DNA from 2 places in the Achromobacter sp. D7-1 genome. Region 2 is predicted to be linked to the other one. Evidence: predicted binding sites of a transcription regulator. Region 2 holds the regulator's gene; the other holds the start of a gene.
The links. The regulator FliA, encoded in region 2, starts transcription of late flagellar genes. The targets are predictions, from matches to a motif close to CTAAAGTTTNNNNNNNNNNNGCCGNTA.

Region 1 (14,411 bases), on a different contig from region 2:
TTACTCGCGCGACACGGGCGAAATCGTCAACGACATATCCATTCCGCTCTATCTGGGGTCGGACCATTGGGGCGCGGTGCGGATCGGCCTGGATTTCACCCGCTTCCAGGCGGTCGCGGGCGAGGGCGAGGCCGGCGGCCTGGCGGTTGCCGCCGGGGCCTGACGCGGCGGGTCTTCACGGGCCAGGGCGCGTTCCAGGCCGGGTTGGAACGCGCCGTCTGGAACGCATCCGGGAATAGCGCCGCTTTCCCCCCGTTTCTTGGCTTATCGCCCAAGCCCGGGGCCTCCTAGAATCTCGGCGGGCAGCTCGTCATTCCAGAATCCGCGAGCCGCAACGATACCGCAGAGCATGGCCGAAGAAAGCGACCTCGAAAAGACCGAAGCCGCCTCTCCCAGGCGCCTGGAAAAGGCGCGCGAGGAGGGGCAGATTGCGCGTTCCCGGGAATTGGGGACGTTCATGATGCTGGCGGCGGGCGTGGGCGCCATCTGGGCGGGCGGCAGTTCGCTCTACCGCACCCTGACCGGCGTGCTGCGCAACGGCCTGGGTTTCGACCAGCGCATCGTCGCCGATCCCGGCGTGATGGTCGAGCGGGCGGTCGAGGGTTTCGGCCAGGCCTTGCTGGTGCTGCTGCCCATTTTTGGGCTGCTGGCGGTCATCGCGGTGCTGTCCAGCGTGCTGCTCGGCGGCCTCGTCATCTCCGGCAAGCCCCTGCAGTTCAATTTCTCCAAGCTCAGCCCCATTTCCGGGGTGAAGCGGATGTTTTCGTCGCAGACGGTGGTGGAGCTTATCAAGGCGCTGGCCAAGGCCCTGCTGGTGGGTGGCGTAGCGGTCTGGGTCATCTGGCGCTATCACGACGACATGCTGAGCCTGATGCACGTGGCGCCGTCGGCGGCGCTGGTCAAGGCGCTGACGCTGGTGGCGATGTGCTGCGCCTTTATCGTGGCTTCGCTCATCGTCATCGTCATGCTGGATGTGCCGTGGCAGATCTGGAGCCACCTGAAGAAGCTGCGCATGTCCAAGGAAGACGTGCGCCAGGAGCACAAGGAAAGCGAAGGCGACCCGCACGTGAAGGCGCGCATCCGGCAGCAGCAGCGCCAGGCGGCGCGGCGCCGCATGATGTCTGAAGTGCCGAAGGCGGACGTAGTGGTGACCAACCCCACGCATTATGCGGTGGCCTTGAAGTACGACGAGGAAAAGAGCGGCGCGCCGCGAGTGCTGGCCAAGGGCACCGGCCTGATCGCGGCCAAGATCCGCGAACTGGCGGCCGAAAACCGCATCCCGACATTGGAAGCGCCGCCCCTGGCGCGCGCATTGCATCAACACGTGGAGATCGGGCAGGAAATCCCGGCCGAACTCTACACCGCGGTGGCAGAAGTGCTGGCGTGGGTCTTCCAGCTGCGCTCCTGGCGGGCTGGGTGGGGCGCCGAACCTACGGTCCCGACCCGGTTGGCCGTGCCGGCCGAGCTGGACCCGCAAGCCAAAACCGCAGCACAAGGAGCTTAAGGAATGAGCGCTTTGCTCACCATGTTGAAGAGTAGTGGGGCCACGCATGCGCGGCTGCTGGCCGGGCCTGTCCTGATCGTGATGGTGCTGGGCATGATGGTCCTGCCCCTGCCCACGTTCCTGCTCGACCTGCTGTTCACCTTCAACATTGCGTTGTCCGTGATGATCCTGCTGGTTGCGATGTTCACGCGCAAACCGCTGGACTTCGCCGCGTTTCCGGCCGTGCTGCTGTTCGCCACGCTGCTGCGCCTGTCGCTGAACGTTGCCTCCACCCGGGTGGTGCTGCTCAACGGCCATACCGGTCCGGACGCGGCGGGCAAGGTCATCGAGGCCTTTGGCCACTTCCTGGTCGGCGGCAACTTTGCCGTGGGGATCATCGTCTTCGTGATCCTGACCATCATCAACTTCATCGTCATCACCAAGGGTGCCGGCCGTATTGCGGAAGTGGGCGCGCGTTTCACCCTGGACGCGATGCCGGGCAAGCAGATGGCGATCGACGCGGACCTGAACGCCGGCCTGATCGGCGAAGACGAGGCGCGCAAGCGCCGCGCGGAAGTCTCGCAGGAATCCGACTTCTTCGGCTCGATGGACGGCGCCAGCAAGTTCGTGCGCGGCGATGCCATCGCCGGCCTGTTGATCATGGCGATCAACATCATCGGCGGCCTGATCGTGGGCGTTGCCCAGCACGACATGTCGATGGGCGATTCGGCGCGCGTTTATACGCTGCTGACCATCGGCGACGGGCTGGTGGCCCAGATTCCGGCGTTGGTGATTTCCACCGCTGCGGGCGTGGTGGTGTCGCGGGTGTCGACCGACCAGGACATTGGCCAGCAAATCATCAGCCAGCTGTTCTCCAACCCCAGCGTGCTGTTCCTGACGGCCGGCATCGTCGGCATCATGGGCCTGATTCCCAACATGCCGCACGTCGCCTTCCTGACCCTGGCCGGCGTGCTGGGCTGGGGGGGCTGGGTGCTGTACAAGCGGCAGACTGCGGCAGCGGCGGCCGCCGCGGAGGTGCCGCCGCAGGCGATCACGCAGGCGCAGGCCGCCGCCGCCGAGGCCAGTTGGGACGACGTGTCGATGGTGGACCAGCTGGGTCTGGAGGTCGGCTATCGTCTGATTCCGCTGGTGGATCACGCCCAGAACGGCGAACTGCTGCACCGCATCCGCAGCCTGCGCAAGAAGTTCGCGCAGGACGTGGGCTTTCTGCCGCCGGTGGTGCATATCCGGGACAACCTCGAGCTCAAGCCCAATGATTACCGCATCCTGCTGTCTGGCGTGGAAGTCGGCCATGGCGTAGCCATGCCGGGGCAATGGCTGGCGATCGACCCGGGCGGCGTGACCATGCCGATCAAGGGCACGCCCACGACCGACCCCGCTTTTGGCTTGCCGGCGCTGTGGATCGACGGCAGCCTGCGCGACCAGGCGCAGGTGGCGGGCTACACGGTGGTGGATGCCGGCACCGTGGTCGCGACGCACCTGAATCACCTGATGCATCGCCACGGTTCCAACCTGCTGGGTCGCCAGGAAGTGCAGCAATTGCTGGACCGCATCGGCCGCGACGCGCCCAAGCTGGTCGAAGACCTGGTGCCCAAGACCTTGTCGCTCACGGCGTTGCAGAAGGTGTTGCAAGGCCTGCTGTCGGAAGAAGTGCCGATCCGCGACATGCGCACCATCATCGACACCTTGTCCGAGCATGGCCCGCGCCTGGCGGCGCTGGCCGCGGGCACGGGCAGCCAGCCCGACATCAACGAACTGATCGCCTTGACGCGCCGTTCGCTGGGTCGCGCCATCACCCAGCAATGGTTCCCGGGCGAGGGCGAGCTGCGCGTGATCGGCCTGGACGTGAAGCTGGAGCGCGTGCTTTCACAGGCCATGACGACCAGTGGCGGACTGGAGCCGGGGCTGGCCGATACCTTGCTGCGCGAAGCGCAGGCCGCGGTCGAACGCCAGGAATCGCAGGGCAACGCGCCGGTGCTGCTGGTGTCGCCGGTCTTGCGCGCGCCTTTGTCGCGCTTCTTGCGGCACCACCTGCCGCAGCTGGGCGTGTTGTCGAATACGGAAATACCCGATGAGCGCATGGTGCGTGTGACCGCGCTGATCGGCGGAGGTAATGGGGCATGAAGATAAGCCGATTTTTTGGGGCGAACAGCCGCGATGTGATGCGCCAGGTCCGGCAGGTGCTGGGCCCGGATGCGCTGATCGTGTCGAACCGCAGCGTCGATGGCGGCGTGGAGGTTCTGGCCACTGTCGAGGGCGCCTTCGATGACACGGCTCATGAGTCTCCTGCACGACAGGAAGCCGCGCCATCCCGGCCGGCCGATGTTCTTCCGCAGGCGCCTGTCAGCGTTCCGGCGGGCGTGCGTTTCGATGTCCCGGATCCGGCGGCGCTCCCGTTGACGCCGGCGCCCGCCATGCCACCCGCCGGCTACCCGGCGCCGTCGCGTTCGATTGCTGCCTACCAAGCAGCCTATGCTTCCTCGACGCAGGCCGAAGACGAGACGCCGCCGGTTGCGCCGCCGGCAGCGGTGCCTGCTCCGGCTGCGCCCGTCCGTGTCGAATTGCCATCCTTGCCGCCGTTGCGCGAGACGCCGGTTGCGCGAGCCGCCGCCTCGACCGCTGCTCCCGCGGCCTACGTGCCCGCAGCGCCTCAGTCCGCAGCCGGGTCTTCCATGGCCCGCATGCCCGATGTGCCGCTGCGCCAGCCTCCGATGGCGCCGCCGGCCGCGTTGCCTTCCGATGCCGCAGCCGGCTTGCAGGACGCCATCAGTGCGCTGCGCGGAGCCTTGGAAAGCCGCATGGACGGGCTGCTCTGGGGCGGGCGCCAGGGGCCGGGCCGGGAGCCAGCAGGCGCCGCGTTGTTCCGCAGCCTGCTGGACGCGGGTTTCAGTACCAAACTGGTGCGCACCCTGGTCGAGCGTCTGCCCCAGGGCATGACGCAGGAAGCGGCGCTGAGTTGGGCCCGTAACGAACTGGTAACCCACTTGCCGGTGCTGCGGTCCGAAGACGAGTTCCTGGCCGGCGGCGTGTATGCCCTGGTCGGGCCGACCGGCGTTGGCAAGACCACCACGCTGGCCAAGCTGGCTGCGCGCTGCGTGGCACGCGAGGGCCGCGAGCAGGTCGCGATGCTGACCACCGATAATTTTCGGATCGGCGCGCTGGAACAGCTGCAGATCTACGGACGCCTGATGGGCGTGCCCGCCCATTCGGTGCGTGATGCGGGCGAACTGCGCCGCATCCTGGCTGAACTGGGCAGCCGCAAGATCGTGCTGATCGACACCACTGGCATCAGCCAGCGAGACCGACAGGTGGCGGAACAAGCGGCAATGCTGTGCAATGCGGGCAAGCCGGTGCGCCGGCTGCTGGTGCTCAATGCAGCCAGCCAGGGCGACACCCTGGACGAAGTGGCGCACGCCTATCGCAATGGCGTGGGCGAGGACGTAGCTGGCTGCATCATTACCAAGCTGGACGAGGCCACCCGCCTGGGCGCGGCGCTGGACACGGCCATCCGCCATCGCCTGCCAATCCACTACATGTCGGTGGGGCAGAAAGTACCCGAACACATGGAACTGGCCCGGGCCGACGTGTTGATCGACCGCGCCTTTTCCATGGTCGAACGCGCCCGCGCGCTATACACCCCGAGCGAGGCCGACCTGGCGACGCTGGTGTCCGCATCGCGCGAACCCGAAAGCGCGGATCCTGCCCGCAAGCGGCAATTGCTGGCTTCCGCGATCCTGAGGCCGCAAGGCGGCGCGGGCTCCATCGAGGCTGCGCAAAACCTGGACGACGCTATCGTCTGGCTGGAAAGCGATCCGGCCTGCGTGCAGGCCCGTGCATCCTGGCGCGATTATGTCGCAGACGGTTCGGGCGCCAGTCTGACCGCCCTGGGCGACGAGCCCTTGGCGATGATCGGCCGTGAATTTTCCTCGGTCTGTGGACGGCATCTGCTTGCCATGCATGGCAAGGCTCCCTTGAAGGGTGAGGGTTTGCCGGGAGGAGCGTTGCTGGGCACGCTGCTGATGAGCGATCGCGGCACGGCCCTGGCAGCGCCCGCGCAGCAACTGGTTCTGCCGCACGGCATGCTGTCTTCGTTCGCGCCTACCGCGCCGGCCCAGCCGGATGCGGCCCAGGCGTTGCAGGCTCGCGTGCGCTGGTTGGCGGAAAAACTGGCGCGCGTGCCGGTTGTGCACATGCTGGAGGCCGGCACTTCCGCCTTGTGGCAGACCTTGAGCGAACAAGGCGTCGCCTGGGTGGCGCGCAGCGCTGGCGGCCAGCGCGTGGTCCAGGATGACTGCCCGACCAATCTGAATGCCGTGGGCAAGAGCGTGGGTTATCTGCCTGTCGGCCAGCCCGGTGACATGCCCGGGCTGCATAGCGTCCAGGGTAGCAAGTGCGTGCCCCTGGCATTGTGGGCCTCCGGTACGGAAGTGACGTTGCCGGGCCGCAGCGGCGGCGTATCAGTGCGGCTGGTCTGCGCCCGCCTGATCGACACGGTCAGTGGCGAGGTGGCCGGACAGCTGTTCGGCATGACCAATCTGCCCGCGTCCCAGGCGGACGCCGCCACGGTGGCGCGCTGGCTGGTGCTGCAAGACGAGGCCAAGGCGGGATTCCGCTATATGGCGAACGCGTGGCAGGCTCTGCCGGCCGTGGACGGCGCGCATGCATTGGCCCGCCAATCGCTGATGGCCGGGCAGATGGGCGCGGCATGCTGGCAGTTGGCGCATACGCCGGCGGCGGAAGTGCTGCGCGGGCCTCTGTCGGGCATCATGGGAACGGATCGCAAGCTTTCCGGACGCATGTTGCCGGTCGCATTGCTGAAGATGTACGCGATGCTGGAGATGACTGCGGCCTGAAGAGAGCCGCTGTTTGATGGGTTGCGCGCGTTAAAGAACTGGCGCTTTTGCGCAAGAACATGCGCGCTGCAACGCAATCTGCGGATCGCGCCGCGCTGTGCAAGCGCCGCTGTTCAACCGTGTTGTGGTTCAGCCGGCCACGATGGGCTTGCGGCCCGGGGCGGTGCGTGCGCCGCGACCGCGGGCGTCGTAGGTGGACAGGGCGCCGCCAGCGGCGCCCATGTTGCGCAGCGCGTCCAGCGATTGCTGCGTATAGCGCAGATGCACGTCGATGAGCGCGCCGTTGCGCATATTGATTTCATTGGCGGATGCCGATTTGCTCAACAGGGCCTGCCACACGCCTGACAACTGCGGGTGCAGAACGGCCGCCTGCTCCGTGCCGGCGTGTCCTGCCGGCAGACCGATTTCCGCGAGCAAAGAGTCGCGGGCCTGGCTCAGGTCCACGAGCTTGCGGGCGACCTCGCCCTTGCGTTCGGTGATTTCCTGCAGCGAGCCGACGCTTCCCAAGCCCACTAACACTTCGGTCTCTTCTTCCAGAATGGCGGAGAACTCGGTGATCAGGGTATCTTCCTGCCGCAAGCAGGATTGAAGGGATTCGACGGTGCTCATGGTCATGCTGTTCGGCTCGGGAGGTTCGGGGTTACTTCAGCAGATCGCGGGCGCTGGCGATCAGACTGTCCGCAATGCGGCCGGTGTCGATCTTCAACTGACCCGAGGCGATGGCGGCGCGGATGGCGGCCACGCGTTCGACGTTGATGTCATTGGAGCCGTCCTGCAGCGCCAACAGCTTGCGCGACGCTGAGCTCAGCGCCACCTGCGAGCTGCTGGAGCCGCTGGCGCTGCCCGCGCCATAGGCCTGGGCAACGGCCGAGTCGGCGCGAGGCGCGACGGTGTCAGCCGATAGGGGGCGGTTGGTGGTGGAATTGATCTTCAAGATTTTCTCCGCGGGGCGTCCAAGGTCGGTTGTGCGACGGAATCGCCTACTTATGCCTCAGTAACGGCAGGGCCGGAAAGAACTTTAGGGGACGGGCGGTGTATGGTGCGATGCGACATGTAACAACAATTACAGTTGTATTTCGACCAGGCTGGCGTTGCGCACCACGCCGCTCACGACTTGGCCGCCCGCGGTGCGCACCTGCACGGTGGCGCCCGGCGCCGCGTTGTCGAGCGCCTGCCCTTCGCTGCTGACCACGAAGCCTTTGCCGCGCGCGTTGATGCGGACATTGGCGCCGCGCAGCACCGATTGTGCGTTGCGCAACCCGGAACTCCGCACCGCTTGCCCGGCATTGATCCGGTGCACCGCCGTCATCCCCGCCACGGCTTGCGGATCCGTAATTGCGCCTGGGGGCAGGGCGATCAGGTCGCCGTCCCGCGGCGCGAGGTCGTCCGGCGTCAGCGCCTGTCCTGCCGCAATCAGCCGCGCGGCGACGTAATAGTGACCCGGCACGCTTACCGTTGCCTGGACATAGGCCGTCCAGGGTTTGGGCGCGTTGCAGCGTACCCCAACCGTCATGCGCGAACGCAGTTTCATGCCGGACGGCATAAATGGGGACATGACGTCGCAGGGCGCCAGGCGTTCTGCGCGCGGCGGGTCGATCGCGACCGACGGCTGTCCGGGCAGGCCAGCCAGCTGATCCAGCAGATAGGTCTGCGCCACGAGGGCGATCGCCTCGGGTGCCTGAGTCGCCGCTTCCTGCCCCTGCGCGGCAGCCAGGGGCAGCAGCAGGGCGGCCAGGCAGCCGGCGCGCGCGCGGAGTCGGGTTGCGGATATTTTCATGATGGATGAATTGTAGAAGTCCGCGGCATTCGGCAATACGTGAATTGGATGAGAAATGACGGGTTATTTGGCTGATTGTGTCGAGCCCCTGGCCCCTATGATGCCGTCATCCAATGGGATAACGGTCTGTCCGGCGTCCCTCGTTTTATCTGAATTGCAACGCACCAAGGCGCCCCGATGCTAGACCGGCTTAATGAAGATTTCCGCTTCTTCCAGCAGTCCCTGGGACTGCGCGCGCAACGCCAGGAAGTGCTGTCGTCGAACATCGCCAACGCCGATACGCCCAATTACAAGGCGCGTGATTTCGACTTCAAGACGGCAATGGCCAACGCCATGGAAGGCACCAAGCGCCTGCCCGATACCTCGCTCACGCTGACGTCCGCGCGCCACATTCCGGCCAAGGCAGTATCGCAGGGCCCGACGGAACTGCTGTACCGCCTGCCGTACCAGCCCAGCATGGACGGCAATACGGTGGACATGGACATCGAGCGCGTGCAATTCGCGGATAACACCCTGCATTACCAAAGCACGATGCAGATGCTGTCTGGCCGTATCCGGACCATGATGGCCGCAATTCAGGAATGATTTCAAAAGGGAGCGGCAGGCAATGTCCTTGTTGAGCATTTTCGATATCGCCGGTTCGGCGCTCAGCGCGCAATCGCAGCGCATGAACGTGGCGGCCAGCAACATGGCCAACGCCGACAGCGTGGTCGGCCCCGATGGCAAACCGTACCGCGCCCGCCAGGTCGTGTTCCAGGTGAATCCCCCGGCGGGCCAGGCCTTGGGCCAGGAGATCGGCGGCGTGCGCGTGGCTGGCGTGATCGAGGATCAATCACCCTTGAAACAGGTCTACGACCCGCAACACCCGTTGGCCGACGCGCAGGGCTACGTCAGCATGCCCAATGTTGACCCGGTGGCTGAAACCGTGAACATGATCGCGGCCTCGCGCTCGTACCAGGCGAACGTGGAAGTGCTCAATACCGCCAAGGCCCTGATGCAGAAGACGCTGACCATCGGCCAGTCCTAATTTCCGGAACCCGTGTATCCATGACCACTATCGACCAATCAACGAGCAAGACCGGCCTGGGCCTGGCGCAAACCGGCGCCAACGGCAGCAGCACGGCCCAAGGCCTGCAGGACCAGTTCCTGAAGCTGCTGGTTACCCAGCTGCAGAACCAGGATCCCCTGAATCCGATGCAGAACGCCGAGCTGACCTCCCAGCTGGCCCAGATCTCCACCGTGGAAGGCATCACCAACCTGAAGAACACCATGCTCGCCATCAGCGGGCAGATCGATGTTTCTCAGTCGATGAATGCCGTGGCCATGATAGGCAAGGGCGTGCTGATCCCCGGCTCCAAGATCAAGTCCGGCGTGGATGCGGCGAATCCCGAGGCCCGTGTTGTTACTCCCTATGGCCTGGACCTGCAGGGCGACGCCCAGAAAGTGCAGATCCGTATTTCAGACGCGAACGGCGCGGTGGTGCGTACGATCGAAACGACGGACCAGAAGCCCGGCGTGTACACGCTGTCCTGGGATGGCAAGAACGATAGCGGCGTTGTGCTGGAGCCGGGCGCGTACACCGTGTCCGTCATGGCCACGGATGCCGACGGCAAGAAGGTGAATGCAGAAGTGCTGAGCTACGGCCAGGTCAAGAGCGTGGCGTATTCCACCGAAGGCCTGCGTCTGGATCTGGGCCTGGACGGCCAGACCAGCATGCTGGATGTGCGCAAGGTAATCGGCGCCTGAAGCGGGCGCAATGTATCGGTGCCGGCGCATGGGCGGCGGCTTCCCTAGTTAAAGATTAGCGAGAAAAAACATGGGTTTCGGACAAGGATTGAGCGGCTTGAACGCCGCGGCGCAGAACCTGGACGTCATCGGCAACAACATCGCCAACTCCGGCACCGTCGGCTTCAAGTCGGCGACTGCATCGTTCGCCGACGTCTACGCCAGTTCGCGCGTCGGCCTGGGTGTGAAGGTCGCGGCCATCAACCAGCGCTTTACCGTGGGTACGGTGAACGGCGGCGGCGGCGAATACGACATTGCGATCGACGGCGCCAAGGGCATGTTCCGCGTCACTGACCAGAGCGGCGCGGTGATGTACACCCGCAACGGCGAATTCCTGGTCGACAAGAACAACTTCATCGTGAATGCCCAGGGGTATCGACTGACGGGCTATCCGCCGGGCTCCGTTGGCGCGAATCCGGTTGAGTTGCAGCTGCCCACGGCGAACGTGGCTCCGCTAGCGACGTCCACGGGTACCACCGTGGCCAACCTGGACGCCAACGCGAAAGTCATCTACGAAACGGCTACGCAAACCAAGGCGGCTGTCCCCGGGAAGGTCACGCTGGGCGCGGCGCCTGGCACTGCGTACACCTTCACCCGTGACGGCACGGGAACGGCGACACTGGTGGATACCGTACCGGCTGGTGGTGCGCTGCCCGCCGCAGGCTCCACCTTCACCGTCGGTACGGAAACGGTAACCGTGGGCGCGGGTGGCGTTATCACGGGCGGTGATCTGTCGAAGATGGGTGCGTTCACTGAGTACACGGCGGCTGTCGTCGAGACTGGCAAGCCATTCGACCCGAAGCTGTCCAACACCTATACCAACGCCTCGCCGATGACTGTGTTTGACTCGCTGGGCAACTCCCACCAGGTCATGCAGTATTTCGTGAAGCGCCCGGCGGCCACTGCGGACACCAGCACCTATGACGTCTACTACACGATCGACGGCCAGGCCATGGCGCCGACCACCGAAGCGGCCGGCGTCTGGGGCAACCCGCAGAAGTTCACGTTCAACAAGGCCGGCGTGATGACCAGCGCGCCTGTTGTCAACCTGTCCTTCGCCACCCCGGGTGGCGGCACCACGCCAGCGGATCCGATCAACATCGCGATGAACTACGCGGGCACCACCCAGTTCGGCAGCGCCTACAAGCTGGTCGCCAAGCCGGATGGATACGCTTCCGGCGAGTTCAGCGGCATCAATATCAGCGGCGACGGCAGCATCGTGGCCAGCTACACCAACGGCGAGACCCAGATCGTCGGCACCATCGTGCTGGCCGACTTCTCCAACCTGCAGGGCCTGCAGCCCGTGGGCAACAACGCCTGGACGGAAACCTCCGCCTCCGGCCAGCCCATCCTGGGCCAGCCTGGCAGCAACGGCCTGTCCAAGGTCGTGGGCCAGGCCACCGAGTCGTCCAACGTCGACATGAGCAAGGAGCTGGTCAACATGATCATCGCCCAGCGCACCTACCAGGCCAACTCGCAAACCATCAAGACCCAGGACGAAATCATGCAAGTCCTGATGAACCTGAAGTAAGCCTGGCAGGCAAGTGACGACACCGACGGAATAGGCAATGGACCGTATCATCTACACCGCCATGAATGGCGCGGCGCGCATCACCGAGCATCAGGCCGCGCTTTCCAACAACATGGCCAACGTGAACACGGCGGGTTTCCGCGAGCAGATCGCGTTGTACCGCTCGGTGCCGGTCACGGACGGGACGAGTCTGCCCACGCGCGTTTCGACGGTGGCGTCCACGCCGCGCAACAGCTTCCAGATGGGCAATATGCAGACCACGGGCCGGGACCTGGACGTGGCCTTGTCCAGCGAGCGCGGCTGGATCGCCGTGCAGACGCCGCAAGGCGAGGCCTATACCCGCGCCGGCGGCCTGCAGGTCGGCATCAACGGCCTGCTGCAGACCTCGCTGGGCCAGCCTGTGCTGTCGGACCAGGGTGGTCCCATCGACATACCCGACCAGGCTGCCCTGACCATCACCGCCGACGGCACCATTACCGCCATCGGCGCCGGCGATGCGCCGAACAATATCCTGAACCTGGGCCGGATCAAGCTGGCCAGCCCGCAGAACGATCAGCTGGTGCACGGCGACGACGGCGTGTTCCGCATGGCGCCCGTGAATGGCCAGCCTGCGCCTCCGGTGCCCGCCGATCCCAGCCTGCGGCTCTTGTCGGGCGTGCTGGAAGGCAGCAACACCAATCCCATGGCGGCGATGGTGGGCATGATCGCCAACGCCCGCCGCTTCGAGCAGCAGATGCAGGTGATCCAGCAGTCGGACCGCAACGCCGAACGCGCCAACGGCATCCTGTCGGTAAGCGCCTGATACGGCAACTGAACTAGAAACAATTTTCGCGCGCGGCCGGGCCGCGCCACCAGGAGTACTACATCATGATGCGTTCGCTGTGGATCGCCAAGACGGGCCTGGAAGGTCAGCAGACCTCCATGGACGTGATTTCGAACAACTTGGCCAACGTCTCCACCAATGGTTTCAAGCGCGGCCGCGCCGTGTTCCAGGACCTGATGTACCAGACGCTGCGCCAACCCGGCGCCCAGGTCGGCGACGCTACCCAGCTGCCGTCCGGCCTGCAGCTGGGTACCGGCGCGCGCGTGGCCGCGACCGAGCGCATCCACACCGCAGGCAACCTGAACAACACCGGCAGCGAGATGGACATCGCCATCAACGGCCGCGGCTTTCTGCAGATCGAATTGCCCGACGGCACCCAGGCCTATACCCGCGATGGCGCCCTGCAACGCGACCAGAACGGCCAGCTGACTACCGTCAGCGGCTATGTGATCCAGCCGCCGATGAACATCCCCGACAACGCGCTGTCGATCTCGATCGGCAACGACGGCATCGTCTCGGTGACGCAGCCTGGCGCTGCCGGCATCAACGTGCAGATCGGCCAGTTGCAGATCGCGACGTTCATCAACCCCACCGGCCTGCAGAGCATCGGCGAAAACCTGTACCTCGAAACCGACGCATCGGGTCCCGCCAACCTGCTGCAGCCGGGCGTGGACGGCGCGGGTTCCATCATGCAGAAGTACGTCGAAACCTCCAACGTCAACGTCGCTGAAGAACTGGTCAACATGATCACCACGCAGCGCGCCTACGAAATGAACAGCAAGGCCGTCAAGACCTCGGACGAAATGCTGGCCCGCCTGACCCAACTGTGATGTCCATGTCTGTCCTGCGCCTGGTATCGAGTGCGGCACTGGCTATGCTGGTGGCCGGTTGCGCCATGATCCCGCCCGAGCCTATCGTGACCGGGCCGACCACGGCCGCGCCGCCGCCGCCGGCCGCGCCGATGGCGCAGCCCACGGGCTCGATCTACCAGCCGACCACCTACGGCAACTATCCCTTGTTCGAGGACCGTCGGCCGCGCAACGTGGGGGACATCGTCACCATCGTCCTGAACGAGAAGACCAACGCCTCCAAGAACGTCGCCACCAATACCAACCGCAGCGGCAGTGCCAGCCTGGGCATCGCCGCGGCGCCGTCCTTCATGGACAGCTGGGCCAACGCCAACCTGAACACCGACGCCAAGGGCGGCAACGTGTCGCAGGGCAAGGGCGACAGCACCGCGAACAATGCCTTCACCGGCACCATCACCACCACGGTGGTGGGGGTGATGTCCAACGGCAACCTGCAGGTCGCGGGTGAAAAGCAGATCGCCATCAACCGGGGCAGCGAATTCGTGCGCTTCTCGGGGGTGGTCGACCCGCGCTCCATCACCGGCACCAACACCGTGTCGTCCACCCAGGTGGCCGACGCTCGCATCGAGTACCGCAGCAAGGGCGTCATGGACGAAGTCCAGACCATGGGCTGGCTGCAACGCTTCTTCCTGATCGCTTCGCCGTTCTGAACATGAAACAACCGAATCCGATATCCGCCTTGTTGTCCTTGTTGGCGCGCGTCTGCGTTTCGGTCGGGCTGGTGGCCGGCGCAGGCGCGGCTCATGCCGAGCGGCTCAAGGACCTGGCTTCGATCCAGGGCGTGCGGGGCAACCAGCTGATCGGCTATGGCCTGGTGGTGGGCCTGGATGGCAGCGGCGACCAGGTGCGCCAGACGCCATTTACCCAGCAAAGCCTGACCAATATGCTGTCCCAGCTAGGCATTACGGTGCCCGCCGGCAGCAATATGCAGCTCAAGAACGTGGCGGCCGTCATGGTCACGACCACCTTGCCCGCATTCGCCCGGCCGGGCCAGACCCTGGACGTGGTGGTTTCGTCCATGGGTAACGCCAAGAGCCTGCGCGGCGGCACCTTGCTGATGACCCCGCTCAAGGGCGCCGACAGCCAGGTCTACGCCATCGCCCAGGGCAACATCCTGGTGGGTGGCGCGGGCGCTTCCGCCGGCGGTTCGAGCGTGCAGATCAACCAGTTGAACGGCGGCCGCATCAGCGCGGGCGCCATCGTCGAGCGGGGCGTACCCACCACGTTTTCGCGTGACGGCTACATTCATGTGGAATTGAACAATACCGA
Region 2 (14,411 bases):
CTCGCGGCGCGCCTTGTTCAGCAGTACGTACAGAAGCGCCATCAGCTCCATGTAGACGTCCTTGCCATAGCGCGAGCTTTTCAGCGAGTCGGGTAGCGCGGCCTTGACCAGCATCAGCGACTTTTTGCTGTTGCTGGCGAGGAAAGCCCCGAAAGCCGCCCCGAAGATCAGCGTGAGTTCAAACGGCTGGTACAGCGCGCCCAAATGGCCGCCCAGCGCTATGAAGCTGCCGACGACCGACACGGCCACCACGAGAAAACCGATAACAATCAACACATCAGGCCCCTGCCAACGAAGTCTAAAACCGGCGTCAATGATCCCCTGTTCCCCTCGACCCAAAAAGGCGGGTTACGGGGGGTTTTCCAGGGCTTTTGATGTATTTGGATGCCGCCGGTCAGAGCCGGGCGGTATTCGCAACAGGCGCGGGGCGGGTGCCGGCGCGCGCCTTGGCCGCGGCGCGCGTCTTGCCAGCGCGGGGGGGCGGCCGGCAGATCGCGCACACGAAATCCGACTGGGGATCGTGGGCGTGGGCAATGAAATGCCCACCGCATTGGCGGCAGGCGGACATTTGCAGCATGCCGCTATCGAAAAAGCGCACCAGCATCCAGGCGCGCGTGAAGCTCAGGACGGGCTCTGCGCCTTCAGCGGCATCCGTGCCGGCGTTTTCGAGATAGAGACGATAGGCGTCGATGGTGGCGCGTATGCCCTTGCTGCTGGTGCGCGCATTCAGGAACGAATACACGTTGTAGAAGAGCGAGGAATGGATGTTCGGCAGCCAGGTCATGAACCAGTCAACCGAAAAGGGCAGCATGCCCTTGGGTGGCGAGCAGCCGCGGATTTCGCGGTACAGGCGCGCCAGGCGGTCATGGCTGAGGCTGGTTTCAGCCTCCAGCACCTGCAGCCGGGCTCCCAAAGTGATCATGGAGCTGGCAAGCAGAATGTCATCCGCTTCCTGCGAAACGCTCTTGGTGGCCATTACACGTGTTTCCGGAGGGAATGATCAGGCCGTCAGGCCAATTCTTCGACAGGCTGCTTGGCCAGCAGGATGGTTGCATGCGCTTGCTGCAGCGCACCACCCAGAACGTCATGGGTCAGGGCGGACAGCAGGCTGTAGTCATCGAAGCGGAAGCGGCACAGCAGCGAGCTGGAGCTTGCGAGCTTGACCAACTGCGCCGGCGAAAGGCGCATGAGGATGTCAGCAACCTCGTTGCTGAATCCCAGGCGGAACATCGACGCCGCGTAGTCGTCGCGCAGCATGCGCTGCGCCAGTAACAAATAAGACAGATTCACTTCGCGAATGTCTGTCAGCAATGAATTTTCGACTTGTTGCACGCCCAACTCCCTATTCCCTATCCCGCCGATGGGGGCTCATGTAAGCAAAAGCACCGGAATCCCGTTGCCTTCACGTCCGATACACCTTGCATTGATGCGAAATGTATCATTTGTTCGCAATTTAAGTAAAATTTACCACAGCTGATGTCATTTTCTATGACTTATATGACAAAACTTTGTTGATGTTGCGCAACTTACCTTTTCCGATACACCTTGACATATAAGTTTCGGACAAATTTACGTCAATTTGCCAAATAAGCATTCAAAACATTGCGTACTTTGAGGAATGAAACGGTGTTGTTTGCCGACAATGGCACCTTGCAGATCATTAAATCCACCTAGCTTTAGCTCAGCCGCGCGTTTGTCGACAATGTCGCAAATTGACAACAGCTTACGCGCCACGATGGACCCGCCCGACATTCCCGCAATGCCTCACGCAGATGACAGCCTGGTCGAATATGCCCCGCTAGTGCGGAAGCTGGCCCTGCAATTGCTCGCCCGGCTACCCGCCAGCGTAGAACTCGACGACCTGATACAAGCCGGCATGATTGGCCTGCTCGACGCCGTGCGCCGTTATCAGGAAACGGCTGACGCCCAGTTCGAGACCTATGCCACCACCCGCATCCGCGGCGCGATGCTGGACGAACTGCGCGGCCAGGACTGGCTGCCCCGTAGCGTCCGCGCCAAGGCGCGCAAGATCGAACAGGCCATCCAGCAGCTCGAACAGCGTTTGATGCGCGCGCCAAGCGAAGCCGAAATCGCGCAACAACTCGAGATGCCGCTGGGCGACTACCAATCGCTGCTGCACGACGCCCAGGGCGTTCAGATCGTGCACTACGAGGACTTCGCCACCGAACCCGACTCGGCCAGCGGCCAATCCGACTGGGCTGCCACCCTGAACCACGGCGCGGCGGGCGGCAATCCGCTGGATTCGCTCCTGGCAGGCGACTTCCGGCAGGCGCTGGTCCACGCCATCGACACCCTCCCCGAGCGTGAAAAACTGCTGTTGTCGCTTTGCTACGAACAGGGGCTGAACCTGAAGGAAATTGGCGCGATCCTCAATGTGACCGAGGCGCGGGTATGCCAGTTGCGGTCGCAGGCGACCGCGCGGATCCGGGTGAAGCTGAAGGAACAGGCTTGGCAGGAACTGCCCCAGGATGGGCAGATCGCCCAGGTGATCTAGGATCTGAATCAGCACCCCGCAGGAACGAGCCCAGGAGGGCAAAGGCTGTCGGCAACACGGACGCGTATCGCGTCCGTTTTCATTGCTGCCGTCTGGTCACCAGCGCTACCGGCACATCCGCTCCGGGCTTCTTTCCTGTAAGAGGTTGCCACGGCGCCCATCTCTACACAGAGACAACACGGCTTGTGTAGCGCCTGCCCGATACAGTGCGTCACGGCACCGGACACGCCCTCCTCCGGTGAATCCAAGAAAAATGTCGACTTTCGCGAAATAGCGCTAAAGATTGATTTTGGACTGCCGTAATCCTGGCAACGGAGAGATTCCTAGACACAAAGTCGACGAACTTTCCCGTTAACACCAGTGGGCGGCGTCGCTGCCCGGTTTGAAGAAGCCTTTCTCTCTTGGGAGCACCAACATGGCTGCCGTTATCAATACCAACTACCTCTCGATGGTTGCTCAAAACAACCTGAACAAGTCGCAATCGGCACTGGGCAGCGCCATCGAGCGCCTGTCCTCCGGCCTGCGCATCAACAGCGCCAAGGACGACGCCGCTGGCCAAGCCATCGCCAACCGCTTCACCGCGAACATCAAGGGCCTGACCCAAGCCGCCCGCAACGCCAACGACGGCATCTCGATCGCTCAAACGACCGAAGGCGCGCTGAACGAAATCAACAACAACCTGCAGCGCGTGCGTCAGCTGTCGGTTCAAGCCACCAGCGGCACGAACTCGCCGACCGACCTGGACTCGATCCAAGCTGAAATCAAGCAGCGCCTGGACGAAATCGACCGCGTGTCGGCCCAAACCCAGTTCAACGGCGTGAACGTCCTGGCCAAGGACAACAAGCTGACGATCCAAGTTGGCGCCAACGACGGCGAAACCATCACGATCGACCTGAAGGAAGTCACCGCCAAGACCCTGGGTCTGGACGGCTTCAACGTCTCCGGCCCGCGTGGCACTCTGACCAATCTGAGCGGTACGGAATACAAGGCCGCTTACGGCTCGACCACCTCCGTCACCAGCAACACCGTTGCCGAAGGTACCTCCGGTGATCTGGCCGGTCGTCTGGGTGTCGCCAACTCGAGCGTTTCCGTTGGCACGCAAGCTCAAGCTGACGACAATGGCAACTGGTTCGTCAAGGTCGACATCACTGCCGCTGACGCTACCGAATCCGGCAACCTGAAGGCCAAGGGCTTCGACGTCGCTTCGGGCGCTTCCGGCAGCTACTACATCGCCGTGAACCCGAAGGATGCCGACACCACGACGGCCCCGACCACTACCGCCAAGTTCACGCTGAAGACCGATTCGATCCCGCTGACCAGCCTGAACAAGGGCGCAACGGCCAACCCGCTGGCCGGTCTGGACAAGGCTCTGCAGAACATCGACTCGCAGCGCAGCTCGCTGGGTGCGATTCAGAACCGCTTCGAATCGACCGTTGCCAACCTGAACAACACGATCAACAACCTGTCCGCCGCTCGTTCGCGCATCGAAGATGCCGACTACGCCACGGAAGTGTCGAACATGACCAAGGCTCAGATCCTGCAACAGGCTGGCACCTCGGTTCTGGCCCAGGCCAACCAAGTGCCGCAAACGGTTCTGTCGCTGCTGCGTTAATTCCAGCGGACAGTCCTGCGGGGCAGCAGGGGAAGGCAAGTTGCTTCCCTTGTTCGCACCGAAGCAGTACCAAAAACCAGCCTCCGGGCTGGTTTTTTTATGGCGGGCGGCCCTCTTCCCTCGTGACGCAGAGACAAAAAAATGGGCGGAATCCAATTCCGCCCATTCTCGTTTCTTGCTTCATTCAGCGCCGCATCGCGCAGAGCTGGGTCTATCTCATCCTTCAGGCCACAACCGTTTCTGCAGACCGCACCAGCGCCGCCACGGCGGCCGGATTGTCATTGATGAGATCGTGGCCGCCTTTCACCCGCTCGATGCGGCAACCCAGGCCGCGCAGTTGCGCCAGATCCGCCTCGTCCAGGCAGCACGGCACGGGCGGCATCTTGCGTTGCGGCAGCGTCGGCACGTCGCCGCTCACCACCAGCACCGGCACGGCGATGCCATCCAACAAATGCCAGTACTCGCGTTCCACGGCAGCCGTGGGCGTCACGCCATAAATCTCCAGCGCGAAGCTGCGCAGATAGCGGTCATCGGGCCGAGAGGCGATCGCGCCGCGCAGGAATGCATGGTTATGCCAGAGTTTTGCTGCGCTGAATGGCGTGTCCAACAGCACGACGGAAGTGCACCGCGACGAGCGGCGCGCAATGGCCAATGCGACGCTGCCACCAAAAGAGGCACCCAGCACGCCGAATCCTCCGGGAACCGCGGCAAGCAGCGCAGGCAATAGTTCGTCGGCAAAGCCGTCCACGGACATATCCGCCGGCGCCGTGCTGCCGCCGCAACCCGGCAGGTCGACAAACAGCAGGTTCATGTCCGAAAGATGCTTTTCAATGCCTTGCACGGTCGCGATATTGCCCAGCGAACCGTGCAACACCACCCAGGTCGGACGACCTTCGCGCCAGTCGGATGAGCGGCGGGCGCGCAACAACCCTGACCTGCCTTGCAGCATTTCAAAAGGCGCCGTGACGCCCTTGCGCAATCCCGCAAGCCAGGCGTCGTGGCCCTGCGCCAACGCGTCGAGCGCTTCGGGCGTGCCGCGCATGATGTCGCGCGCATGGCGCTCGATGAGGTCCTTGGGCCAATCCCACCAGCGCAGCGCCATCAGGCGGTCCGCGACCTCCTGGTCAAATCGGCGGCGGCGGAACTGCGCGGGATTGCCTGCCCAGATTTCATACGCACCAACGTCGCGCGTCACTATCGAGCCCGCGCCGATGACCGCGCCCGTGCCTATCGTCACGCCCGCCATGATCTTGCTGCCGGCGCCGATCCAGACGTCATGGCCGATCGATACCCCGCCCTTCGTGGTGGAGTAATCGGTGATCTGGCGGGTGGAGGAAAACAAGGTTCCGAAATGGGGGGCCGAGAACGGATAGATCGTATAGGTATCCTGGCGATGATATGCACCCAGGATGATTTCAACCTCGTGCCCGATCGTGCAGAAATTGCCGATGGACAAGCGCGCGGGCTCGTGTGGCTGATTGTGCGGAAACACCGACGGCGTGCCGTAGCTATAGTCTCCGATGCTGTAGAGCTCCGGGTCGGAGAGGCGCAGCGCGGTAAAGGCCAGGCCCTGCACGCCGTGCTCCAGCGTCATCTTCAGATGACGCGCCCCCTGATGTCCGGGACGGGCGCCGAGGATCTGCCCATTGATGTGGGCCGCTTCCGCGCGCTTGCCTTCCCGCCAATGGCGCACGGCCAATTCGAACGCTTCGTTCAAACCTATTTTTTGTCCGCCGGCGGCACCTTGGCCGCCCTTTGTCGACGATGTCATTGCCAAACTCCTAAACTCTTACTTCCCAGCGGATTCGCGATAGCGCATCACCGCTGCGGGACTGCCGCCGATCACCGCATACTCAGGCCATTCGCCACGCAAGACCGTGCCGGCCGCCACGACACAGCCGCGCCGCAGGATGCAGCCATCCAGCAATACGCAGTTGGCGCCGATCCAGCAATCGTCCTCGATGACTATGCCGCCCTTGCTGGGCATGAAACGCTGCTCGATGATCGTCTGGTCGCGGCTGCGGTATTCGTGGTTGGTGGGCGCCAGGGTCGTATTGGCGGCAATCAGCGTGCCGCGGCCGATACGGATGCCATTGCCCGAATAGATCACCACACCCGAATTCAGATAGACCTGGTCGTCGATATGCACGTCGCCGTCGCCGCCCGCGAATTTGATCTTCACGAAGCTGTCTATTGTGACGTGATCGCCGATCACCACGGCATTGCCGCGCACCGAGCGTTCGATATCGGCCAATGGGGAGATTTTTGCCAGCGTTGAAATCCGGTTCATGCCTTGCACTCCGTCAGATGCGCCAGCGTCCGGGTCAGAAAGGCGGCCATCGCGGCGCGTTCGTCGCCTTCGCGCGGAACCAATGTCCGGGAACGATAGCGATACGCAGGTGCCTGTATCTCCTGGGCTTCTCCCGTCTGCACCACCACCGACCTGCCCAGGCAGGCGCTGGCCTGAGCCGCGGCCAGCTCCGCAAGGTCGCGGATACGCCAGTCCTCGCCCGCCAAGTGCGTCAGGCCTGATCCCGGCCCTTGCAGGCGCTCGGCCACGACCTCGGCGACATGCGCGGCATCCAGATAATTACGTACGGCCCGTCCCTGGCCGTGCAGGACGATCCGGCCGTCCCGCGCCGCCTGCCGGCAAAAATCAAACGGCGCCAGCGTCCAGCGGTCGAAGCCGTCCCAGGAGGCAGGCGCGCCGTACAGATTGGCGGGCCGCAGGATATCGACCGAAGCGTTCATGCTGCCAGCCGCCATTTCGAATAGCTGTTCAGCCTGTAGATGCGTCAAACCGTAATCGTTGGCCGGTGTGGGTGGAGCGGACTCGTCCAAGTCGCCCTCCGGCCGGCCGTATACGTGAAACGTCGAGATGTATGCCAGACGGCGGATGCCTGCCCGTTCGCAGGCCTGCAACAAGGCGCGGGTGCCGGCAACATTGACCACGTAGGCGGCCTGCGGGTCTGCCCGGCAAGCCACCTCATGCATCGCGGCAGCGTGCACGCAAGCGTCGATGCCGGCGGGCAGGTCCAGGCCCGCTACGCCACGCGGATCGGCCAGATCCAGCCGCAGGTCATTGGCGCTGGCCCGGCCGGCCGTGATCACCGACATGCCCAGAGCGCGCAGGCGCGCGGCAATGACCCCGCCCGCATAGCCGCTTGCGCCCGTGACCAGTACGCACAGGCTCATGCCGATTCACCGTGGATAAAAGGCGACTCGAAGTCCTGGAACCGCGGCAGCGCGGCGTCGCGGGGCGACATGATGGGCACGCCTACATCGGCCGCGCCCGCCCACCAATCGATGCCCGCGCTGTCCGCGTGTACGCCCGCGTCACGCTCGGGATCATGGACAGTAGTCGTGTAGTACAGCAGCGCGGTGCCATCGCTGTGCGCGGCAAAGCCATGGGCCACACCGCGAGGCACGTATAGGGCCTGCGGCACCGTGCCATCCAGCATCAGCGACAGCGATTGCCCGTAAGTCGGAGAGCCCCGGCGCAAGTCCAGCAGGCCGTCGCGCGCGCGCCCCGTCAGGCAGGAAACCAGTTTGGCGTGGTCGGACGGCGGCAGCTGAAAATGCAGGCCGCGCAGCACCCCGCGGTGCGAAACCGAGACGTAGGATTCGACGAATCCGGTCTCCAGCCCCAGCGCCGCCAGCGACGGCGCATGCAGCAGTTTGCGGAACTCGCCGCGCGCGTCCGGGAAGCATGGCAGGGTCAGCAGATAGCAGCCCGGGATCGCCAGGGCTTCGACTCGCATGTCAGAAACCCTGGCCGAAGAACAGTTCGATCCGGCTTGCCGCGTATTCCAGCATCTCGCGTGTGAGCGCGGGCTGAACGCCAATCCAGAAGGTGTTCTGCATGATGATTTCGGTGTTGGTGAGATCTCCCGATACGCGGTAGTTCTGGCCGACCATGGAAGGTTGACGCGTCAGGTTGCCGGCGAACAGCAGGCGCGTTCCGACCTTGTCCTGATCCAGGTAGGTCAGGAGGTCGACGCGGCGCGCATCGGCCTCGGGCCGCAAGGTAATCGGGAAACCGAACCACGACGGGTCCGATCCGGGGGTCGCTTCAGGCAGGATCAGGAATTCCTCGCACGACGCCAGCCGTTCCTTCAGGAAACGGAAGTTCTCCTTGCGCCGGGCCACGAACTCCTCCACCCGATCCAGTTGCGCCAGGCCGCAGGCGGCCTGCATGTCCGTGATCTTCAGGTTGTAGCCGATGTGCGAGTAGGTGTACTTGTGGTCGTAGCCTTCGGGCAGGCTGCCAAGCTTCTGGCAGAAGCGGCGGCCGCAGGTATTGTCCTTGCCCGGCGCACAGTAGCAGTCACGCCCCCAGTCGCGGAACGACTCGGCGATCAGCTTCAGATGCGGATCGTTGGTGAAGACTGCCCCTCCCTCACCCATCGTGATGTGATGCGCGGGATAGAAGCTGAGCGTGCCGATATCGCCGAACGTGCCGACCATGCGGCCGTTATAGGTCGAACCCAGGGCGTCGCAACAGTCCTCGATCAGCCACAGGCCATACTTCTTGCACAAGGCCGTGACCGCGTCCAGGTTGTACGGATTGCCCAGCGTATGGGCGAGCATGATGGCCTTGGTGCGCGGCGTGATCGCGGCCTCCAGGCGGCTAGCGTCCACGTTGTACGTGCCCAGCTCGACATCGACGAATACCGGAACCGCGCCAAATTGCAGGATGGGGTTCACAGTCGTGGGGAAGCCCGCCGCCACGCCTATTACCTCGTCGCCGCGGCGGATCGCGCGTTCGCCCAGCTTGGGCGAGGTCAGCGTCGAAAATGCCACCAGGTTGGCGGACGAACCGGAATTGACCGTGATCAGGTGTTTAACACCGAGGTACTGTGCCAGGCGCTGTTCAAATGCTTCGTTGAAGCGCCCGGTCGTCAGCCAGCCGTCCAGGGAGGCGTCGACCATCGCCTTGAGCTCGGCTGCGCCGATCAGCTTTCCGGACGGCGGCACCGCTGTCTTGCCCGGCTCATAGGGCGTGCGCTCTCGTTCCTGGGACTCGTGATACTGATCGACCAACTGAGCGATCTGCGCACGGATTTCATTAGGGTTCATTGCTTATCTCTAAAACCGTTGTGTTCTTGAAGCGGCGGCCAGCCAGTTCAGACCGGCCCAAACGCCGCAATTTGGGCGTCGCACAGGACACGGGCGTTGGCCCCTTCCTGGTACGCGCGATACCAGCGCATCGTCTCGGCCACGCTCGCGGCCAGCGACCAGCGCGCCTGCACGCCCAGCACCGCCCGGGAACGCGCCGTATCCAGTGCCAGCAGGCCCGCTTCATGCGGACCGTTGCTGGACTGGCCATACGTCACGCCGCCTCGGCCATAGGCCTCGCGCGCCAGCTCGACCACTTCGCGCACTGTTGCCGTGTCTTGCGACGGCGGGCCGAAGTTGTACGGACCGGCCAGTTCCGACCGCGTCCACAGAGCCTCTGCCAGGCGCATGTAGCCCGCCAGCGGCTCCAGCACGTGCTGCCAGGGCCGCACCGAATCCGGACTGCGTATTTCCAACACCCCGCCGCCTTGCCAGGCGCGCACGGCATCGGGCAGCAGCCGGTCTTCGGACCAGTCCCCTCCCCCGATCACATTGCCCGCCCGCGCCGTGGCCAGCGCCACGCCCTGCTGGCGCAGGAAGGCGTCGCGGTAGCACGCGGCCACCAGCTCGGCCGCCGCCTTGCTGGCGCTGTAGGGATCATGTCCCCCCAAAGCATCCGTCTCGCGGTAGGGATACGGCCATTCTTCGTTGCGATAGACCTTGTCGGTGGTAATACACAGCGCCACGCGAACTTCCGACAGTCCGCGCAACGCGTCCAGCAGGTTCGCCGTGCCCATGACGTTGGTGTCGAAGGTCTGCAAGGGCTCGCGGTAGCTAGCCCGCACCAGCGGCTGCGCCGCCAGGTGCAGCACGATCTCGGGCCGGGCTTGGCGCACAATGGCAGCCAAGGCCTGGGCGTCCCGGATATCGCAGAAATGGCTCTGGACCACGCCGCCGATCGCTGCCGATTCGAACAGGCTGGGCCGGTCCGCGGCGGGCGGCAACGCCACGCCTACGACCTCCGCCCCGAGCTTGTGCAGCCAAAGGGCCAGCCAGCCGCCCTTGAAGCCGGTGTGTCCGGTGAGCAGGACGCGTTTGCCGTGCCAGAAGGCGCCGGACGCTACGTTCACCACATTCTCCACGGGGCCTTGCCCGCCTCCCACAGGGACTCGAGCATGCGTTTTTCGCGCAGCGTGTCCATCGGCTGCCAGAAGCCCGCGTGCTTGAATGCCATCAGGTCGCCGCCCTTGGCCAGCGATTCCAGGGGTTCCATTTCCCAGGAGATATGGTCGGCCTCGATCAGGGGCAGAACCTTGGGCGACAGCACGAAGAAGCCGCCGTTGATCAAACCGCCATCGCCGCGCGGCTTTTCCGTGAACCCGGCGACCAGGTCATCTTCCATCTTCAGCGCGCCATAACGGCCAGGCGGCTGGACCGCCGTCACCGTCGCCAGCTTGCCATGCTTGTGATGGAAGGCGATCAGCGCAGATATGTCCACATCCGCCACGCCGTCGCCATAGGTGAAGCAGAACGCCTCCTCTTCCTTGACGTAGCTGGCGACGCGTTTCAGGCGGCCGCCGGTCATGGTGTCGTCGCCGGTATCCACCAGCGTCACGCGCCACGGCTCCGCATGGCGTTGATGCACTTCCATCTGATTCTTGGCCATGTCGAACGTCACGTCCGACATGTGCAGGAAGTAATTGGCGAAGTATTCCTTGATGACGTAACCCTTGTAGCCGCAGCAAATGATGAAATCATTCACGCCGTGGGCGGAGTACATCTTCATGATGTGCCACAGTATCGGGCGACCGCCGATCTCGACCATCGGCTTGGGCTTGACGTGGGTTTCTTCGGAAATGCGGGTACCCAGCCCCCCCGCGAGAATGACGGCCTTCATACGGATCCTTCACACCACTTTTTGAACATGTCGCGATAGGCTTGCTCGACCTTGCGGGCGAAGCCGGTTTCATCCATCAAGGCGCTGGCCTGCATTTCCTGGCGCAAGCCGGCGCGTATGCGCGCCAGCTCGGGGATGTCGCTGGCCATTGCCACCACTTTTTCCACGTACTCGGCTTCCGTCTGCGCGATCCATTCGCGCCGCCCCAGGCCCGACAGCGTCGAAGCCCCGATCCGGCCGACGCCCAGGGGGCCGGCCAAGGTCACGTACGGCAGGCCCATGTAGAGGCTCTCGAACAGGGTCGTGCCCGAATTGTGCGGAAAGCAGTCCAGCGTGATGTCCGCGCCGCGCAGCACGTCCCAGGGCGGCGAATGGAACCCGATTTCCAGCCGGTCCGGGTCGATACCGTGCCGGCCGAAGGCCTGAAGCAGGTCGCTACGCATCCGCTCAGAGAAATAGCTGTTGCTGTCGACCACCAGGCACGAACCCGGCACCCGGCGCAAGATCTCCGCCCAGGCGCGCACGACCCGGTAGTTGAAGCGGATCGCTCGGGACAGCGTGACAAAGCGGACGTGGCCATTGCTCAACGCCGGCAGATCGGAAACCTCGCCCATGCCCACCTTCGGCCGGTACGCGAAGTTCGTCTTGTCCAGGCGCCACGGCTTTTCGACGAACAGATGGTCGGTTCCAGGTGGCGCCATCTCGTCATCCATCAGGATGTAGTCGATGGCGGACAGGCCGGTCGTGCAGCCGAAACCCAGCCAGGTCACCTGCACGGGCGCCGGCCTGCGCGCGAAAGTGGCCAAGCGGTTATGCGAAGTGTGGCCGGCCAGGTCCACCAGCACATCGATCTGGTCATCGCGTATGCGCTGCGCCAGCGCGTCATGCGACAGGCCATTGGTCCTCAACCAGTGATCGGCATAGTCCTTGAACTGTGCGGTGCCTTCGTCTTCCTGGTCCAGTTGGGCATACGCGTAGACTTCGAACGCCGACTTGTCGTGCTGGGCCATCAAAGGCGCCAGGAACAGGCGCACCGGGTGGTTGCGGAAATCCGGCGAGACATAGCCGATGCGCAATTTCCGGTCCGGATTCCGCATATTCCCATGGGGTTTCCAAAATGCCCGGTGCGGCGCGCATAGACGCTCGTCGTACGAACGGTAGATTTCGAAAATCTCTTCCGGGGTTCGATCCGGAAAATAGTTCATACCGAAAAAGTATGCGTTCTGCACGGTTGGGCTGTCGGGCTGGGCGGCCAGCACGCGCAGATACTGCTCTTCCGCGCCAGCGAAATCCCCCATGTCCGCCAGGGCCACACCCAGGTTTCCGCACGCTTCGATACTGTCCGGATTGAGCTCAAGGATGCGTCGGAACGTGGCAACGGCCTCATGGAACCGGGCGGCGCTGCGATAGCAATTCGCCAGTACGTTCAGGGCCTGGGGATGATCCGGGACCAGCTCCAGCGCGCGGCGGCAGGCGGCGTCCAGTTCCACCGGACGTCGCAATGCGCGCAGGGACATGGCCATTGCGACATAGCAATCCGCATCTTCGCCTCCTGCCCGCAGCGCGCCCAGGAAGGCGCCCAGCGATTCGTCCGCCTTGCCGGTTTCGCGCAACACCGTACCGAGCACTTCCCAGGCCGAGCCGTAATCCGGCGCGCGCTTGACCAGGTCGCGGGCCCGCGCCTCGAAATCGCCATCGCGCCTGGCGTTCAACTGCGTCGCCAAATCGTGCGCTTCCTTGAGCACCGACTTGCTGACCGCCTGGGCGCGGCCCGCCGTCGGCAGGCCGCCTGCCCGGCGCTGTTCAAAATTGCGCCGCGCCAGCGCGTCGATATAGAGACTCCAATATGGCCCCCGACCATCGGATTCGCGCAGCGCGTCTTCCAGATACGCGCACCAACTCTGCGCATCCGACACGATCAGGCCGAAATGCTTCAAATGGTCCAACAGGCCGTCGACGGCGGCCTTGAAGACGCCGGGCTCATCCTGCTGCGTCGGCGCCAGGAAGTCGCCGGCCGAACTGAACATCATGGGCATGGCTTCAATCTGCACCTGCTCGCGCAAGTCCTGCGCCGCAGCGCCGTCCGCCAGGCGCCTCAATGCCGGGATGTCGTTCGAGGCGAACTGCGCGGCCACCGTTTCATGCCACAAGTTGAACAGCGGCGCACTGCCGTCAACCGCCGCCAGCACGCCAGGGACGAGCCGCAAGGCGCCAGCCTGGTCGTAGGGCGTCTTGTCCACGCTGTAGCGACCGATGCCATTGTCGAACAAGGATTGCAGCGCTCGGCCCACGGCCTCTTCGGCCGGCATCGCCGTCGCCAGCTTCTTTTCCGCCACGTGTTGAACCAGCGCAGCGCCGGATACGGAAGCCGGCCAGACATGTCCAAGCACGTCCGCAATGGCTTCCTGCACGCGGTCATCCGTGCTGAGCGTCTGCCTGGCGTGCGTAACGAAATGGGCCTGCTTTGGATCGCGCAAGCCGGCGGCAATGCGGCGGAAACTTCCTGCCCAGCGCAGCTTGGCCAGGCGCGTCATGTCAGGACGAGGTAGCACTTCCTGCCCACGTTCGTGGTGCGTCAGCAGTGCGCGGCGATAGGCCCTGCCGACCGAGAAGTCCAGGTATTGCTGGCGCAGCACGGGCGGCTTGCCGAACCCGAGCAGGCTCTGGGTCAGCGACACGTTGGTGCCGTAGTTCGGCGCCATTTCGTGGCGCGGTTCGACATCGCCCACGCAGATCATGCCGAACTGCGCCGCCATGTCGGCGAATTCGGCGTAATAGTATGGCTGGCGTCCGAGCATGCTCAAACCCGCCGGCCCCTGTTCATCGAGCGCCTGGGCGAAACGGGTAGCGGCTTCGTGCAGGGCTCCTGCCAAGGGGTTGGCGGCGGAAACGCCGTCGGTAAACATGCCCAGCGCCGCGCGCGCCGCCGCCACCTGCTCTTCGGGGCTGCCTGCCGACTGCGCATGCATCAACACGGCTTCGCGCACGATCTCGGTTGCCTTGGCGCCGGGATAGGCGTCGAAACTGATGTGGCCGACGCCCTCGAACGCCAGGTTCAGGCGACAGATGCGCAGCAAGTCGCTGGCGCCATCCCGATCGAGCGTGCTGAAGACGTCGTGGGCGATGATGTAGTCAAACTCGCCGAATTCCTGGGTGATCTCGGCGAACGGCAGCGCATGCAGAGTCAGATTGTCCAGTCCGATAGACGCCGCAGCGCGGCGGCCGGCTTCGATTCGGCGCGCGTCGGGATCCACGCCGACCACCTGCGCCTGGGGGTAGGCAGCCGCAAAGGGCATGAGATTGCTGCCCGCGCCGCAACCGAGTTCCAG

Region 1: the regulator FliA is predicted to act here: its motif matches at 7,353-7,379, upstream of flgM (flagellar biosynthesis anti-sigma factor FlgM).

Annotation. Positions count from the first base shown of each region.
Region 1 covers NZ_JCBAMT010000076.1:8,338-22,748, forward strand. Annotated here, with positions in the region: gene AC6LKD_RS25435 (methyl-accepting chemotaxis protein) at 1-163, shown strand, start outside; gene flhB (flagellar biosynthesis protein FlhB) at 350-1,504, shown strand; gene flhA (flagellar biosynthesis protein FlhA) at 1,508-3,628, shown strand; gene flhF (flagellar biosynthesis GTPase FlhF) at 3,625-6,357, shown strand; gene AC6LKD_RS25455 (flagella synthesis protein FlgN) at 6,487-6,966, opposite strand; gene flgM (flagellar biosynthesis anti-sigma factor FlgM) at 6,998-7,291, opposite strand; gene flgA (flagellar basal body P-ring formation chaperone FlgA) at 7,421-8,134, opposite strand; gene flgB (flagellar basal body rod protein FlgB) at 8,312-8,719, shown strand; gene flgC (flagellar basal body rod protein FlgC) at 8,742-9,161, shown strand; gene AC6LKD_RS25480 (flagellar hook capping FlgD N-terminal domain-containing protein) at 9,182-9,880, shown strand; gene AC6LKD_RS25485 (flagellar hook-basal body complex protein) at 9,951-11,450, shown strand; gene AC6LKD_RS25490 (flagellar basal body rod protein FlgF) at 11,488-12,252, shown strand; gene flgG (flagellar basal-body rod protein FlgG) at 12,318-13,103, shown strand; gene AC6LKD_RS25500 (flagellar basal body L-ring protein FlgH) at 13,103-13,792, shown strand; gene AC6LKD_RS25505 (flagellar basal body P-ring protein FlgI) at 13,795-14,411, shown strand, end outside.
Region 2 covers NZ_JCBAMT010000056.1:29,537-43,947, reverse strand. Annotated here, with positions in the region: gene motA (flagellar motor stator protein MotA) at 1-276, opposite strand, end outside; gene flhC (flagellar transcriptional regulator FlhC) at 395-976, opposite strand; gene flhD (flagellar transcriptional regulator FlhD) at 1,009-1,332, opposite strand; gene AC6LKD_RS21800 (RNA polymerase sigma factor FliA) at 1,760-2,515, shown strand; gene AC6LKD_RS21795 (FliC/FljB family flagellin) at 2,931-4,127, shown strand; gene AC6LKD_RS21790 (alpha/beta fold hydrolase) at 4,351-5,898, opposite strand; gene AC6LKD_RS21785 (acyltransferase) at 5,917-6,417, opposite strand; gene AC6LKD_RS21780 (NAD-dependent epimerase/dehydratase family protein) at 6,414-7,322, opposite strand; gene AC6LKD_RS21775 (dTDP-4-dehydrorhamnose 3,5-epimerase family protein) at 7,319-7,888, opposite strand; gene rfbH (lipopolysaccharide biosynthesis protein RfbH) at 7,890-9,206, opposite strand; gene rfbG (CDP-glucose 4,6-dehydratase) at 9,254-10,315, opposite strand; gene rfbF (glucose-1-phosphate cytidylyltransferase) at 10,312-11,082, opposite strand; gene AC6LKD_RS21755 (O-linked N-acetylglucosamine transferase family protein) at 11,079-14,411, opposite strand, start outside.